Regions from separate parts of the Serratia sarumanii genome, predicted to be linked through region 1. Evidence: predicted binding sites of a transcription regulator. Region 1 holds the regulator's gene; each other region holds the start of a gene.
The links. The regulator CRP, encoded in region 1, controls carbon source genes, mostly activating them, when cyclic AMP is high. The targets are predictions, from matches to a motif close to ATGTGANNNNNNTCACAT.

Region 1 (3,540 bases):
GTGAATAGCGCATTGTGCGCCTGGTTGACCTGCATGCGGGTATAGGCCAACGCGGTGGCGTCCGGTTCCGGCTGTTCCAGCATCAACCGCAGCGCGGTTTGATCGTGCTCCAGCGCCTGATGGGCATTCTTGCGCAGCAGCCCGCTTTGCCACTGCGGCCATAGCCAAATGGTGCCGCCGAACGCCAACACGCAGCCGATCAGCGTATCGATCAGGCGCGGCACCAGAAAATGCGAGCCGTTCAGCGCCAGCAGCTGCAGGGTGTAAACCGCCGTGACCGTAAAGCCAATCACCGACAGCCCGTAGTTCTTGCGCGAAACCAGGTAGGCCAGCAGCGTGATCACCAACATGATGCTCAGCGTTTCGCCTTCCGGCAACTGCAGCTGCAGCAGCCCGGCCGCCAGCAAAAGCCCGGCAATCGTGCCCAGCGCACGGTGCTGAATACGCACCCGGGTGGCGTTATACCCGTTTTGGCTCACCAGCATGATGGTGAGCAGGATCCAGTAAGGCTTCGGCAGATTGAACACCGCACCCAGGCTGCTGCCGACTGCCAGCGTCACGCCCAGCCGCGCGGCGTTGCGCAGGGCGGTGGACTTGAACGACAGATAGCTGGCCAGCGCCGGCCAAAACGGCAGGCGGTGCTGGCCGGACATCAGGTCGCGGCGGTATAGCGGATGCTGGGTGCGCAGCAGGCGGGCGATGCGGCTGAAGTGGTAATAACAAAACTGGCCGACCGGGTTATCGGGATGCTGCGCCGCCATTTTTTCCAGCGCCGCCAGCTCGTGGGCCATGGAGAAGCGCTTCGAATGTTGATGATAGAGAATATCGTGCGCCACTACGCGCAGCCGGCCGGCGATCACCTGAGCGTTGCGGCGAATGATCGCTTCGGCCTGGCTCTGCTCCACCAGTTTTTGCACCTCCTCCGGCAGATGCAGGCTGACGGTGATGTGCTCCTGCAGATCCATCGCCACCTGAAAGGCGCGCTGCAGGCGCTTTTGCTCGAGGTTGTTGGCGTGCGGCAGGAAATTAAGCTGTTGGTACAACAGGCTGATCAGATCCATCACCTTTTGCTGGCGCACCAGCAGCGGCGGCAGCGCGGTTTGCGGATCGGTGTGCTGGGTCAGCAGCGAGTATTTGGCTTCGAAATAGTCCGCCAGTTCCAGGTAGAGCTGGCTCAGGGTCTCGCGCATCGGCTGCTCTTTCCACAGCTTGAACCAGAACCAGGTGAATAAGCCGTACCAGACGGTGCCGATGGCGTACAGCAGCGGCGCCTGCCAGATGGGCACCGTGCCGGCCGTGCTGAGGGCGAAGATGGCGGCCACCAGCGCCGCCGGCAACAGCCGGGCGTGCAGCGGGCTGATTTCACCGGTGACGCCGAGCAGCAGCGCCAGGCCCAGCATCAGCGCCGGCAGCGGCACGTGCCACAGCAGTGCCTGTTGCAGCAGCACGCTGCTGAAGGCGAACAGCGAGCCGCCAACCACCAGCCGTTTAAAGAAGCGCTTATGCGGCGTGTCCAGACCGGCGATATTGCAGCAGGCGGGCACCAGAGAGAACATCAGGCCGAGCTGCAGCTGGCCTATCAGCAGGCCGAACAGCACCGGCAGGCACAACACCAGCGTTTGTCGCAGTGCGTAGTTGATTTCCGGGTGGTAGATCAGGCGGCGCCACATGGCAGAGAGCAGATAAAAAAAACGGCGCAGATTGCGCCGTTTCTTCAGGGATTAACGGGTGCCGTAGACGACAATGGTTTTGCCGTGGGCGGAAATCAGGTTTTGATCTTCCAGCATTTTCAGAATACGGCCAACGGTTTCGCGCGAGCAGCCGACGATCTGGCCGATCTCCTGGCGGGTGATCTTGATCTGCATGCCGTCCGGGTGAGTCATGGCGTCGGGTTGCTTCGCCAGATTCAGCAGGGTTTGCGCGATGCGGCCGGTAACGTCCAGGAAGGCGAGGTTGCCCACTTTTTCGGAGGTGACCTGCAGGCGGCTCGCCATTTGGGCGGACAGACGCATCAGGATGTCCGGGTTCACCTGGATCAGCTGGCGGAATTTCTTGTAGGAGATTTCGGCCACTTCACAGGCGGTTTTCGCGCGAACCCAGGCGCTGCGCTCCTGGCCTTCTTCGAACAATCCGAGCTCGCCGATGAAATCCCCCTGGTTGAGGTAGGACAGGATCATCTCTTTACCTTCTTCATCCTTGATCAGCACCGCGACGGAGCCTTTCACGATGTAGTAAAGCGTTTCGGCCTTTTCACCTTGGTGAATCAGCGTACTCTTCGATGGATATTTGTGGATATGGCAATGAGACAGGAACCATTCGAGAGTAGGGTCTGTTTGCGGTTTGCCGAGAACCATTCGCTGTTATCCTCTGTTGTTATCGCTGCCTTGTGTCACAGGGGTCAGAGTTCCCTGTAAAACCCGCCTGTAGCCACAGTCATGAGCGAGGGCTACCGGCAAGTTTTGAGGCGTGTCATAAAAATACGCTGTCGCTCTAGCATATTAACTTGCCGTAAGCGCTGCAAGCTACATTCTGTTAACATACCGGTAAAGGAGCCTTTCTCTGGGCGTTTCCCTGAAATTCAGTGTCCCGGAAAGATTTATTGCGGCTCTGTTTGTAGCACAGAGTAAGGCGGGTGTCTCGTGTTGTCTCGCTTCAGCATGATTAGCATCAGGTTACGTTGCCTGTTTCTATGCGAAAGCGTACTCTGATTTTAAGAAATCAACCGGAGTGACCAGAATGCAGGCAAGAGTTAAATGGGTGGAAGGGTTAACGTTTTTGGGTGAATCGGCCTCCGGCCACCAGGTGCTGATGGACGGCAACGCCGGCGATAAAGCACCCAGCCCGATGGAGATGGTGCTGATGTCGGTGGGCGGCTGCAGCGCGATCGACGTGGTGTCCATCCTGCAAAAAGGGCGCAACGACGTGCGCGACTGCGAGGTGAAGCTGACCTCCGAGCGCCGCGAAGAAGCTCCGCGGTTGTTCACCCATATCAACCTGCATTTCATCGTTACCGGCCAGGACCTGACCGACAAGATCGTCGAGCGAGCGGTGAGCCTGTCGGCGGAGAAATATTGCTCGGTGGCGCTGATGCTCAACAAGGCCGCCACGGTAACCCACAGCTTCGAGATCCGCCAACCGGCGTAATCGAGGCGGAGCGCGGCCCGGCGCCGCGCTCAACGCGTTTATTCGATCTTCTTGCCTTCCAGCAACCGCTGCACCAGCGGCGCCATGATCAGTTCCATCGCCAGCCCCATCTTGCCGCCCGGCACCACTAACGTATTGATGTGCGAGATAAACGAGCCTTGCAGCATCGCCAGCAAATAGGGGAAGTCAATTTGATCCAGCCCGCGGAAGTGGATCACCACGAAGCTTTCGTCCAGTGAGGGAATCGCCTTGGCGGCGAACGGGTTGGAGGTGTCCACCGTCGGCACGCGCTGGAAGTTGATGTGGGTGCGCGAGAACTGCGGCGTGATGTAGTTGATGTAGTCTTCCATCGAACGCACCACCGAATCCATTACCGCTTCGCGGGAGTGGCCGCGC
Region 2 (3,540 bases), 2.1 Mb from region 1:
GCTGATCAGCGGCCTGCTGTTCCTGTGGCTCTCCCGCAACGAACAGCTGGACTGGGCGATCGGCAACCTTTGGTACGATGCCGCCAGCGGGCATTTCCCGTGGCAAAACAATTATTGGCTGGATCTGATCAACCACCGCCTGCTGAAGCAAATAGTGATCGTCGGGGCGGTACTGGCGCTGTTTTGGGGCATCTATCGCCGCAGCGCGCGCCTGATCGTCAGCATGTTGCTTCTCGGCATCGGCCCGCTGGTGGTGGGCATTCTCAAGGCCACCAGCGCGCACTCCTGTCCGTGGGATCTGATCGAGTACGACGGCAAGGCGATGTCCTTCCCGTTGTTCGGTGCGGTGCCGGCGCTGCCGGGCCCCGGCCGCTGTTTCCCCGGCGGGCACGCCTCGAGCGGTTTCGCGGTCATGGCGTTGTTTTTCCTGTTTTATCCGCAGCGCCCGCGCCTGGCCTGGTGGTGCTGGTGCGGCGGCATTGCGCTCGGCATGCTGATGGGCTTTGGTCAGATCATGCGCGGCGCACATTTTCTTACCCATAACCTGTGGGCGGGTTGGTGGGTTTGGTTAAGCCAGTTGGTTATTTATTGGATGGTTAGCGGCTATTGGTGCCGCAAGATGAGGTAACGGTTATGGAGCAGTTAAACCATGTTCTTTTCGCCTGGATCAATGCGAACCCGGCGTCTCCCGAGTGGATGATTGATTTCGCCACCTTTTTGGCGCGCGATCTGATCATTATCGTGCCGCTGCTGATCGTCGGCCTGTGGCTGTGGGGGCCGCAAAGCCAGCTGGTTTCACAGCGCGAAGTGGTGGCGAAAACCACGATCGCGCTGCTGTTCGCCATGCTTGCCGCCTCCACTATCGGCGCGCTGCTGCCGCATGAGCGTCCATTCGTCGCCGGCGTGGGGTATACCTTCCTGGCGCACGCGCCGGACAGCTCGTTCCCGAGCGATCACGGCACCGCCATCTTTACCTTTGCGCTGGCGTTCCTGTTCTGGCACCGGGTCTGGTCCGGTGCGCTGCTGATGATTGTCGCCGTCGGCATCGCCTGGTCACGCGTTTACCTCGGCGTACACTGGCCGCTGGATATGGTCGGCGGTTTCCTGCTCGGTCTGGTCGGCTGCCTGTTCGCCCAGCTGGTGTGGAATCTGTTCGGCGATGCCCTCGCCGACAAGCTGTCGCGCCTGTATCGTTTCTTGTTCGCCTTCGCCATTCGCCGCGGCTGGGTGAAAGAGTAACCGTACAACATGACCGGGGCGTTACCGCCCCGTGATTTCACACCACGCCGGTGGTCACGCAGAACGCCCGCGTTTTTCCCGCTCCCAGCATCACCCCCGCCTCACCCTCTGACGCATTCGGGCGGCAGTTCGCCGGCTGAACAAAGGCCAGCAGCCGCCGGTTGCCCTGAACGGCGATGCGTCGCAGGCCATAGTTGAACTGCCCGGTAGCGAAGCGCGTGACATAACGCCGGCCTTGCGGCGTCAGCATAAAGAACTCGGCCTGATCCACATAGCGCGTCAGATCGTCGGAGCACAGCAGTTCTTGCCCGATCGCATCCCCTAACAAAGCCGGCGTCGGCAGATTCTGGCGGAATACCGCGTCGGGAATGCAATCATAGTTGAGGCGACACACATAGCGCAGCGGCTGCGGCCGCTCGGCCAGGTTAGTGACCTTCATCTCTATGGCGAACTGCGCGCTCTGGGCTGCCAAACGCAGCGCCGGGCCGATGCGCCAACGCCCGCCCAACCGCTCGCCTTCGCCATGCAACGTCAGCTCATCGCCCGTCAGCTGCAGCCACACGCGCTGCATCTGCAGCGGCGCGCCGTCGTGGCTCGGCCAGGCGGGGCAGAACGCCGCGTCGTCAGCGCGCTTTCTCCCGAGACCGCGGGCGCTGCGGCGGCCCGATTTCAATGAATAACCGTCAAACTCGGCGTCCCAAATCGCCAGACCCTCATACGGCAAGACCGTCAGCGCGCCGCGGCAGTTCGCCAGCGTCAGCATCGGCCCGCGTTCTGCGCAGCGATGCGCGCTCACCGCGAAATCCGCATTGCGGAACAGTTCCTGCCGATGCGCCCCGAAAGCTTCAGGATCCAGTTCGATGTTGATCTTCATCTTTTTTCCCCTCGACGTTGCGCCCGCGCAGGCCGCGAGCCGTTAAATGTTATTTAAATAACAAAACTCCGCCTTTAAGTTATACGTATAACGGCCTGTTCGCGACGATCTCGTCGACATTTTTTAAACATCGCTAGGTTTATCGGCATCTGAATGTTATTATTTTCACATTACCCATCCGGCTTACTGTCTTAACTTCACTAAGGAATCGCGATGACCACCGAAAACATCGATTACGCCAGCTACGTTGACCACACCCTGCTGGCGATGGACGCCACCGAACTGCAGATCGCCAAACTGTGCGAAGAAGCGCAGCAGCACAACTTCTATGCGGTATGCGTCAACTCCGGCTACGTGCCGCTGGCGGCCCAGCTGCTGCAGGAAAGCACCGTGAAAGTCTGCTCGGTGATCGGCTTCCCGCTGGGCGCCGGCCTGACCGTCGCCAAAGCCTTTGAAGCCAAAGCGGCGATCGCCGCCGGCGCGCAAGAGATCGATATGGTGATCAACGTCGGCTGGCTGAAAAGCGGCCTGCTGGACGAAGTGAAAGCCGACATCGCCGCCGTGCGCGAGGTTTGCGCGGCTATCCCGTTGAAGGTAATATTGGAAACCTGCCTGCTCAGCGATGCGCAGATCGTCCAGGTTTGTGAAATGTGTCGCGAACTCGATGTCGCCTTCGTGAAAACCTCTACCGGCTTCAGCACCGGCGGCGCTCGGGAAGAGCACGTCAAACTGATGCGCGAGACCGTGGGCAGCGAAATGGGCGTGAAAGCTTCCGGCGCCGTGCGCGATCGCGCCACCGCCGAGAAGATGATCAACGCCGGCGCCACGCGTATCGGCACCAGCTCCGGCGTCGCCATCGTATCCGGCGCCCAGCCGGCGGCGGGCAGCTACTGATCGTCGGCATGCCCTGACGGGCATAGCCAATACACAACGATGCGGGACAATACGGGCGGCCAATGCGGCCCGATATTGCCCCGCATCGTTTGTGTTTAACGCCGGAAACGCCGGCACGCCCTTACATCTACTACCTGTGGGAAGACGGATCTATGGAAACGCGGCGCGAAGAACGTATCAACCGGTTAGTTCAGGCGTTAAAACGCGCTGACAAGATCCACCTGAAAGAAGCCGCCGTGCTGCTGGGGGTCTCGGAGATGACCATTCGCCGCGATCTGAGCGCCGAACCGGCGGCGGTGGTGCTGCTCGGCGGCTACGTGGTGACCGATCCGCGCAGCAACGGCGTCACCAACTACTTCGTTTCCGATCAAAAAGCCAAGCAGGTGACGGAGAAACGGCGCATCGGCCTGCTGGCGGCGCCGTTGATCAATGAAAACGACACGGTGTTTTTCGACTGCGGCACCACCACCCCGGCGATCATCGACGCCATCGCCGACGAGCTGATCTTCACCGCCGTGTGTCATTCGCTGAAC
Region 3 (3,540 bases), 450 kb from region 1:
GATGATGTTCAGCGGCTGCTCATTGCCCTGCTGATGACGCAGCACCAGCCCTTTGGCGATCGTGCCGGCGATTTTGCCGAGAATTTGCGGGCCAACGGCGGTGGTCACCAGATCCGCCTCGGCGATCAGCGCCACCGCCGCCTCGCTGCCGCTGTTGACGGCGCTGACGTTGTTGACGCTCTCCACGCGTTCTTGCTCGCCCACCACGTGCACCTGATAACTTTTACGGCTGTTCAACAGATCCAGCACCGTTTGATTGACGTCGGCGAAGGTCAGCTCAACCCCGGCGTCCGCCAGCAGCTTGCCGATAAAACCGCGGCCGATGTTCCCTGCGCCAAAATGTAATGCTTTCATAACTCTACCTTCTTAATGTCGAAGGGTGCAGCAAGCTGCACCCTTTAAAATGATTCCGTTATCCGGCTTTTTTGCCGCCGAGCAGGTCCAGCACTTCCTGCACGCTGGTGGTATTCGCCAGCCGCTCGATCACGCTCTCGTCATCCAGCGCGTTGGTCAGGCTGGTGATCACCTGAATATGCTCGTTGTTGCGCGCGGCGATGCCGATCACCAGACGGGCCACTTCATCCTCTTCCTCGCCGAAGCGCACGCCCTGCGGGTACTGGCAGAACACCACGCCGGTGCGCAGCACCCGGTCTTTGGCCTCAATGGTGCCGTGCGGCACGGCGATCGACTCGCCCAGGTAGGTGGAGGTGAGTTTCTCGCGCTCCAGCATCGCCGGCACGTACTCCGCCTCGACGTAGCCGCCTTTCACCAGCTGCTCGCCGGCGAAGCGGATCGCCTGCTCTTTGTCGCTGGCCTGCAGGTTGAGGAACACGTTGCTCTCGCTCAGCTTGAACAGGTTCGATTCACCGGCTTCGAAGCTGTCGTCCAGCGCGCCCAGTACCTTTTGTTGGTTGTCGCTGGTTTTGTTGGCCGCCAGCAAACGGTCGACCAAATCGCTGTACAGCTTGCTGTCGAGGAAGTTGGTCAGCGAGATGTGCTGGGCCTGCGGCGCGTGGCGCATCGCACGCTCGGTCAGATCGCGGTGGGTAATCACCAGATCCACATCGTCCGGCAGGCTGTTGATGGCGCTGTTGGTCACCGAGATGTTCTTCAGCCCGGCGTCGGCCACTTTCTTGCGCAGCACCCCGGCGCCCATGGCGCTGGAACCCATGCCCGCATCGCAGGCGACGATGATTTTGCGCACGGTGCTCAGATCGCCGTCGACCGATGCCGGCGTTGCCGCGCCGCCTTTGGACTGCGATTTCATCTCTTGCATGCGACGGGTCGCGGCTTCCAGATCGTCATCCTCTTTCACCTTGGAGGTTTTCAGTAGGAAAGCGGACACCACGAAGGAGACGACAAAGGCTGCGCACACCGCCGCAATGTTGGCGAAGTAGGCGCCTTTCGGGGTCATCGCCAGCACTGCCAGGATCGAACCCGGAGAAGCCGGAGAAACCAGGCCGCCGTTCAGCATCGTCAGGGTGAAGACGCCGGTCATGCCCCCCAGGATCACCGCCAGCAGCAGGCGTGGGTTCATCAGCACGTAAGGGAAGTAGATTTCGTGGATGCCACCCAGGAAGTGAATGATTGCCGCACCGCCGGCGGATTGCTTGGCGCTGCCGCGACCGAAGAACATGTAGGCCATCAGTACGCCCATGCCCGGGCCTGGGTTGGCTTCGATCAGGAAGAATACCGACTTGCCGACTTCCGTGGCCTGCTGGATACCCAGCGGCGAGAAGATGCCGTGGTTGATGGCGTTGTTCAGGAACAGGATTTTCGCCGGTTCAACGAAGATGGACGCCAGTGGCAGCAGGTTGTTCTTCACCATCACGTGCACGCCCGCCGCCAGCAGCTTGGAGAGCACCTCCACCAGCGGCCCGATGCCCAGGAAAGCCAGGATCGCCAGCAGCATGCCGATGATGCCGGCGGAGAAGTTGTTCACCAGCATTTCAAAACCGCTTTTGATCTTGCCGTCCACCCAGCGGTCAAAGTGCTTGATAGCCCAGCCGCCCAGCGGACCGGCGATCATCGAGCCGAGGAACATCGGCATGTCGGCGCCGACGATGACGCCCATGGTGGTGATAGCGCCGACCACACCGCCGCGCTCGCCGCCCACCAGCCGCCCGCCGGTATAACCGATCAGCAATGGCAGCAGGTAGGTGATCATCGGGCCGACCAGCTTGGCTAAGGTTTCATTCGGCAGCCAGCCGGTTGGAATGAATAGCGCGGTGATAATCCCCCAGGCGATAAAGGCGCCGATGTTGGGCATCACCATGTTGCTCAGGAAGCGGCCAAAGTTTTGTACTTTAACCTTGATGTCTGGTGAAAACATAAAACACACCCCTATTGTTACGCGCTGACAATAGAGCGCGTGATTATTGTTGTGACGATCCAGCCGTGTTGCCGCTGTATGCGAAACGGACTCTATCACGCTGTTTTTGTCATGCGAACTTCACGGATTTTTTGTGACACAAATCACATACAACACCCCAACAAACCACCCTTTATAGTGATAAAGATCACACTTATGGCGTGTAAAAAAAGCACAGTGAGAAAAAAATCGCCTGAAAACCCAAAATAAAGTGATGTTGATCACATTTTTAAACTGATGGTTTGTTTTTAAATTGTGATAAACATCACAATTTATTTTCAACTGCGGCGCCGATCGCGACGCTCTGTTTGATCATCCCTGTGAGCATTCATCCCGCCGGGAACTAGCGAAGTGATGAATGAAAGAAAACTACATTGCCGAATGAATGGATTAATTGAAGTGTAGTACAGAAGCCTGCGCAATAAACCAGCAAGCTATTGGAAACGCTGAGGGGAAATAAAACGGGCCGGCAATGCCGGCCCGTATGTCGTGCATGCGGTGCGTTATTGCGTCACGCTTTGAACGGCTTTCTGCGCATTCAGCAGGTTCTGCTGCTTGGCCACCAGATTCGACATCATGGTGTTGTACTGCGCCACCTGCTGCGCGGTGCGGAACTGAACGCCGTTGTTGTTGAAGCTGACCTGGTTGCCCTGGCTCTGCAGGAAATCGCCAACCTGCACCAGATCCTGCACGAAGCCGGCGGTGGTCGGGATCGCCGGCATCAAGGCATTGGCCGGTGCGGTAACGATCTTGTCATAGGCCTGGTTGTACACCGCCTTCAGATCGTCGGGCTGCTTCAGCGCCGCGCGGGCGGTATCCGCCTGCGATTTAGCGGACTGGATCTGCTGGCCCAGCAGGTTCAACGCGCCGACCGATTGCTGCAGCGCGTCGCGTTTGTTCAGGTAGTCCTGCGCGGTGCGGATCTGGTTAATCTGATCCAGCGCCGGCGTCAGGCTGGCGCCGACCGACTTGGACAGCTGCTGCGAAAAGCCGACCAAAATCGCGTAATCGCCGGCATAGTTGCCGAACTTCTGCTTCTGGTCTTCGCTCAGCGTGGGGATGTTCGCCCCGCTGCGCATCACGGTATTCTGTAAGTAATCGATAAATGCTTTGCGCTGTTCCGGCTCTTTATCGCCGCAGGCGGTCAATTGCATGACCACCAACAATGC
Region 4 (3,540 bases), 1.9 Mb from region 1:
TGCGGTGGTCGCGTGAACGGTGGTCATCAGGCCTTCAACGATACCGAAGTTGTCGTTGATGACTTTAGCCAGTGGCGCCAGGCAGTTGGTGGTGCAAGAGGCGTTGGACACGATGTCCTGGCCGGCATATTTATCAAAGTTGGCGCCGCGCACGAACATTGGGGTCGCATCTTTGGATGGGCCAGTCAGAACCACTTTTTTGGCGCCGGCGGTGATGTGCTTACGTGCGGTTTCGTCGGTCAGGAAGATACCGGTCGCTTCAGCAACCACGTCAACACCCACTTCGTTCCACTTCAGGTTAGCCGGGTCTTTCTCTGCGGTAACACGGATGGTTTTGCCGTTAACAACCAGGTGGCCGTCTTTAACTTCTACCGTACCGTTGAAACGGCCGTGAGTAGAGTCATACTTCAGCATGTAAGCCATGTACTCTGCGTCCAACAGGTCGTTGATTGCAACGATCTCGATGTCAGAACGCTCTTGAGCAGCACGGAAAACAATGCGACCGATACGGCCAAAACCGTTGATACCTACTTTGATAGTCATATATTCCACCAGCTATTTGTTAGTGAATAAAAGGTTGGTTGTAAAATTACAAAAACCTTACCCAGCGTCAAGCGGAATCGTGTCAATTCTTGCGGCAAGTCAAACCGGAAGGGTGGTTTTGCACGCTTATTGCACAGTCCATTTGCGCTCGGCCTCATCCGTTATATGGGGACAAGCCGCCAAGTATAAAGTCAGCATACGCAAGATGTGTGATCGCTATCACATATCATCGTGACGTGGCCTTTATGGGCTACAGTTTAGGCCAAAAACCCCTGCAGCGGTGTTAATTTTTTGTTATTATTAATCATTGTTTTCGTTGACATTATCCACATTCAGAGATAAGCACAAATGGCTAAAGAGACAACCCCCGGTCATCCGGTCACGGAACTGAATGAAATCCAACGTTATGTGACGCAACAGCGCGGCACCGAAGCGCCGTTCAGCGGCAAATTGCTGCACAACAAGCGCGAGGGCGTGTACCATTGCCTGTGCTGTAACCAGCCGCTGTTCTATTCCGAAACCAAATACGATTCCGGCTGCGGCTGGCCGAGCTTTTATGAGCCGGTTTCCGCCGATGCTATCCGTTATCTTGATGATAATTCACATAATATGCATCGTGTTGAAATCCGCTGCGGCCATTGCGACGCACACCTGGGGCACGTTTTCCCCGATGGCCCGCAGCCGACCGGCGATCGCTACTGCGTCAATTCCGCTTCACTGAGCTTTACCGATGGCGAAAATGGCGATCAAACGGCCGGTTAAGTGGTAATTTAACCAACAAAATCGATTCAGCTAATTATTCATCCGTAAGCGAGAAGGGCTCTGATGGACGTGAAAGATCTGATTGCGGCGATGACGCCCGAGATATACCAGCGCCTGGTACAGGCGGTTGAGCTAGGCAAATGGCCGGACGGCGTGGCGCTGACGCCGGAGCAAAAAGAAAACAGCCTGCAGGCGGTGATGCTGTGGCAGTCGATGAACAACGTCGATCCGCAGCACATGAGCATCGGCACCGACGGGCAGATCGTGATGAAGAGCAAGCAAGAGCTGAAACAGCAGTTCGTTGCCGAGCCGTTGGCCAAACTCAAACCGCAGTAAGGCTTCCCTAATGAAAGCGGGGCGATGTCGCCATCGCCCCGTCGATTCACCGTTTTTCGCCCTTAATCCCCAGCGATTCCGCCAGCTGCTGCGCCAGCCGGTTGTCGTCATCCGCGCCGTATTCCCAGAACATCGCACCGCCCAATCCCTGACTTTTGATGTATTCGGCCTTGATGGCCACCGAACGCGGATTCTCGTAGGAGATTGCGAACAGCGGCTTGCCTTCGGCGGATTGTAGCGTCAGGTAAGGCACTTTGGCGTCGTCATCCCAGTGCTCGCGAAAACGATGCTGCGGATCGTTGAGCAATTTACTGACGATATCGTGGTATTTAAAGTAAGTGTCTTTGCTGAGATCCAGCCCCAGCGCGTTGAACAGGGCGGTTTCTCGCGCGCTGAAGTAAGGTTCCGTCACCGGATGTTTGGCGGCGTCCGGCTTGTCCCAGTCGATACCCGCCTCGGTCGCCCGTTTCGGAACCCGGCCGTAGAAACCGATGCCCAGGTTCATCTGCGCCGGTTTCAGGCCGGCAGCCAGATAATTCTTGACCACGAAATCGGCGCTATAGCGATCGGCGGCCGCCACGGTTGGCCAACGCTTTGAATCGTACAGGTTGGCATTGAAGTACTGCGTGCCGTAAGCCATGTCGTAGGTCATCAGATTGATGTAGTCGAGGTAAGGGGCAATGCTTTTCACATCAACCCATTCCTGTGGGCTTTTGACGTTGGCCCCGACGGCGATGGTTAACAGCTTGCCTTTACCCAGCGCCTGATGAAGCTCTTTCAACAGCAGGGTGAAGTTGTCGCGGTCTGCCGGTTGGCTTTCCACCAGCCCCCAGGCGCCGTTCACCGGATATTCCCAGTCCAGATCGATACCATCCAGCTGATACTGGGCGATCACCTGCAGCGCGGAACGGATGAATATCGCCCGGTTTTCCGCAGTCGCGGCGGCGGCGGAGAAACCCCGTGCGCCCCAGCCGCCGACCGACAGCAGCACTTTCAGCTCGGGGTTCTGCTTGCGCAGCGTCGGTAGCCGTTGCAGATCGGCCATCACCTTCGGCGACAGGTAGATCTGGTGGCGGCGAGCGGGGTCTTTCAGCGCTGCATTGGCTTCGTCTTTCTCGCCGTTGTAGATCAGGCCGAACGAATAGTTGAGGTGGGTGATTTGCGTGACGTCCAGCTTGTCGATGTCGCCACCGGGGCCGGCGGTGACGTCGCCGCCGCCGTTGAAGTAGCCGACGGAGAGATAAGCCGCCTGGGCCGTGCCTGCGCCGGCCATAGCCAACTGCACCGCCGCCAGTAAAGGCAGCAGTTTTCGGGTTATTTTCATGTCTTTCTCCTTGGGTCGGCAAGGCCGACCGTACCGCCAGAGGCGGTCACAATAAAGCCGGGCTCAGTGGGCCCCGGATGCGTATAACCGATTGACGCCAAAAGCGTCGCAGCCATAACAGCAAAAGCGCCTGCCGGTCACAAGCCGTTGGGGAAGAAGAAGGGCGATATTGTGAGCGGCGTCGAAATTTTCGCCACCGCGCAGAGAGGGCGCTGATGGCGCCCTGGAGGATTTAGTTGGCGAGGAATTGTGACAGGGTAACCAGTTGCGCACCGGCGCACGCCATGTCCTGCAGCGCCCGCTCGCTGTCGTCCGGCTGCAGATTCACGCCGCGGCAGCCGTCGACGATCACCTGCGTTGGATAGCCGGCAGCCAGCGCATCCAGCACGCTGAACTTCACGCAGTAGTCGGTCGCCAGACCCATGATTGCCAGCCGCCGGACGCCCTGCGATTGCAGCCAGCCGTGCAGTTCGGTCTGTGCTCGGTGGCCGTTATCGAAGAATGCGCTGTAGCTGTCGATATCCGTATCCTGCCCTTTGCGAAAAACGGCATTGATATGTTGCCGCTGTAACTGG

Region 2: the regulator CRP is predicted to act here: its motif matches at 2,267-2,284, upstream of deoC (deoxyribose-phosphate aldolase).
Region 3: the regulator CRP is predicted to act here: its motif matches at 2,581-2,598, upstream of SSARUM_RS00155 (PTS mannitol transporter subunit IICBA).
Region 4: the regulator CRP is predicted to act here: its motif matches at 751-768, upstream of msrB (peptide-methionine (R)-S-oxide reductase MsrB).

Annotation. Positions count from the first base shown of each region.
Region 1 covers NZ_CP124750.1:4,670,855-4,674,394, reverse strand. Annotated here, with positions in the region: gene SSARUM_RS22210 (YccS/YhfK family putative transporter) at 1-1,670, opposite strand, end outside; gene crp (cAMP-activated global transcriptional regulator CRP) at 1,722-2,354, opposite strand; gene SSARUM_RS22200 (OsmC family protein) at 2,737-3,144, shown strand; gene SSARUM_RS22195 (phosphoribulokinase) at 3,183-3,540, opposite strand, start outside.
Region 2 covers NZ_CP124750.1:1,666,115-1,669,654, reverse strand. Annotated here, with positions in the region: gene SSARUM_RS07935 (phosphatase PAP2 family protein) at 1-628, shown strand, start outside; gene ybjG (undecaprenyl-diphosphate phosphatase) at 634-1,239, shown strand; gene SSARUM_RS07925 (aldose epimerase family protein) at 1,277-2,113, opposite strand; gene deoC (deoxyribose-phosphate aldolase) at 2,327-3,007, shown strand; gene deoR (DNA-binding transcriptional repressor DeoR) at 3,160-3,540, shown strand, end outside.
Region 3 covers NZ_CP124750.1:32,357-35,896, reverse strand. Annotated here, with positions in the region: gene mtlD (mannitol-1-phosphate 5-dehydrogenase) at 1-354, opposite strand, end outside; gene SSARUM_RS00155 (PTS mannitol transporter subunit IICBA) at 413-2,332, opposite strand; gene SSARUM_RS00150 (DUF3053 domain-containing protein) at 2,875-3,540, opposite strand, start outside.
Region 4 covers NZ_CP124750.1:2,798,510-2,802,049, reverse strand. Annotated here, with positions in the region: gene gapA (glyceraldehyde-3-phosphate dehydrogenase) at 1-543, opposite strand, end outside; gene msrB (peptide-methionine (R)-S-oxide reductase MsrB) at 892-1,305, shown strand; gene SSARUM_RS13270 (YeaC family protein) at 1,369-1,641, shown strand; gene chiD (chitinase ChiD) at 1,688-2,965, opposite strand; gene pncA (bifunctional nicotinamidase/pyrazinamidase) at 3,198-3,540, opposite strand, start outside.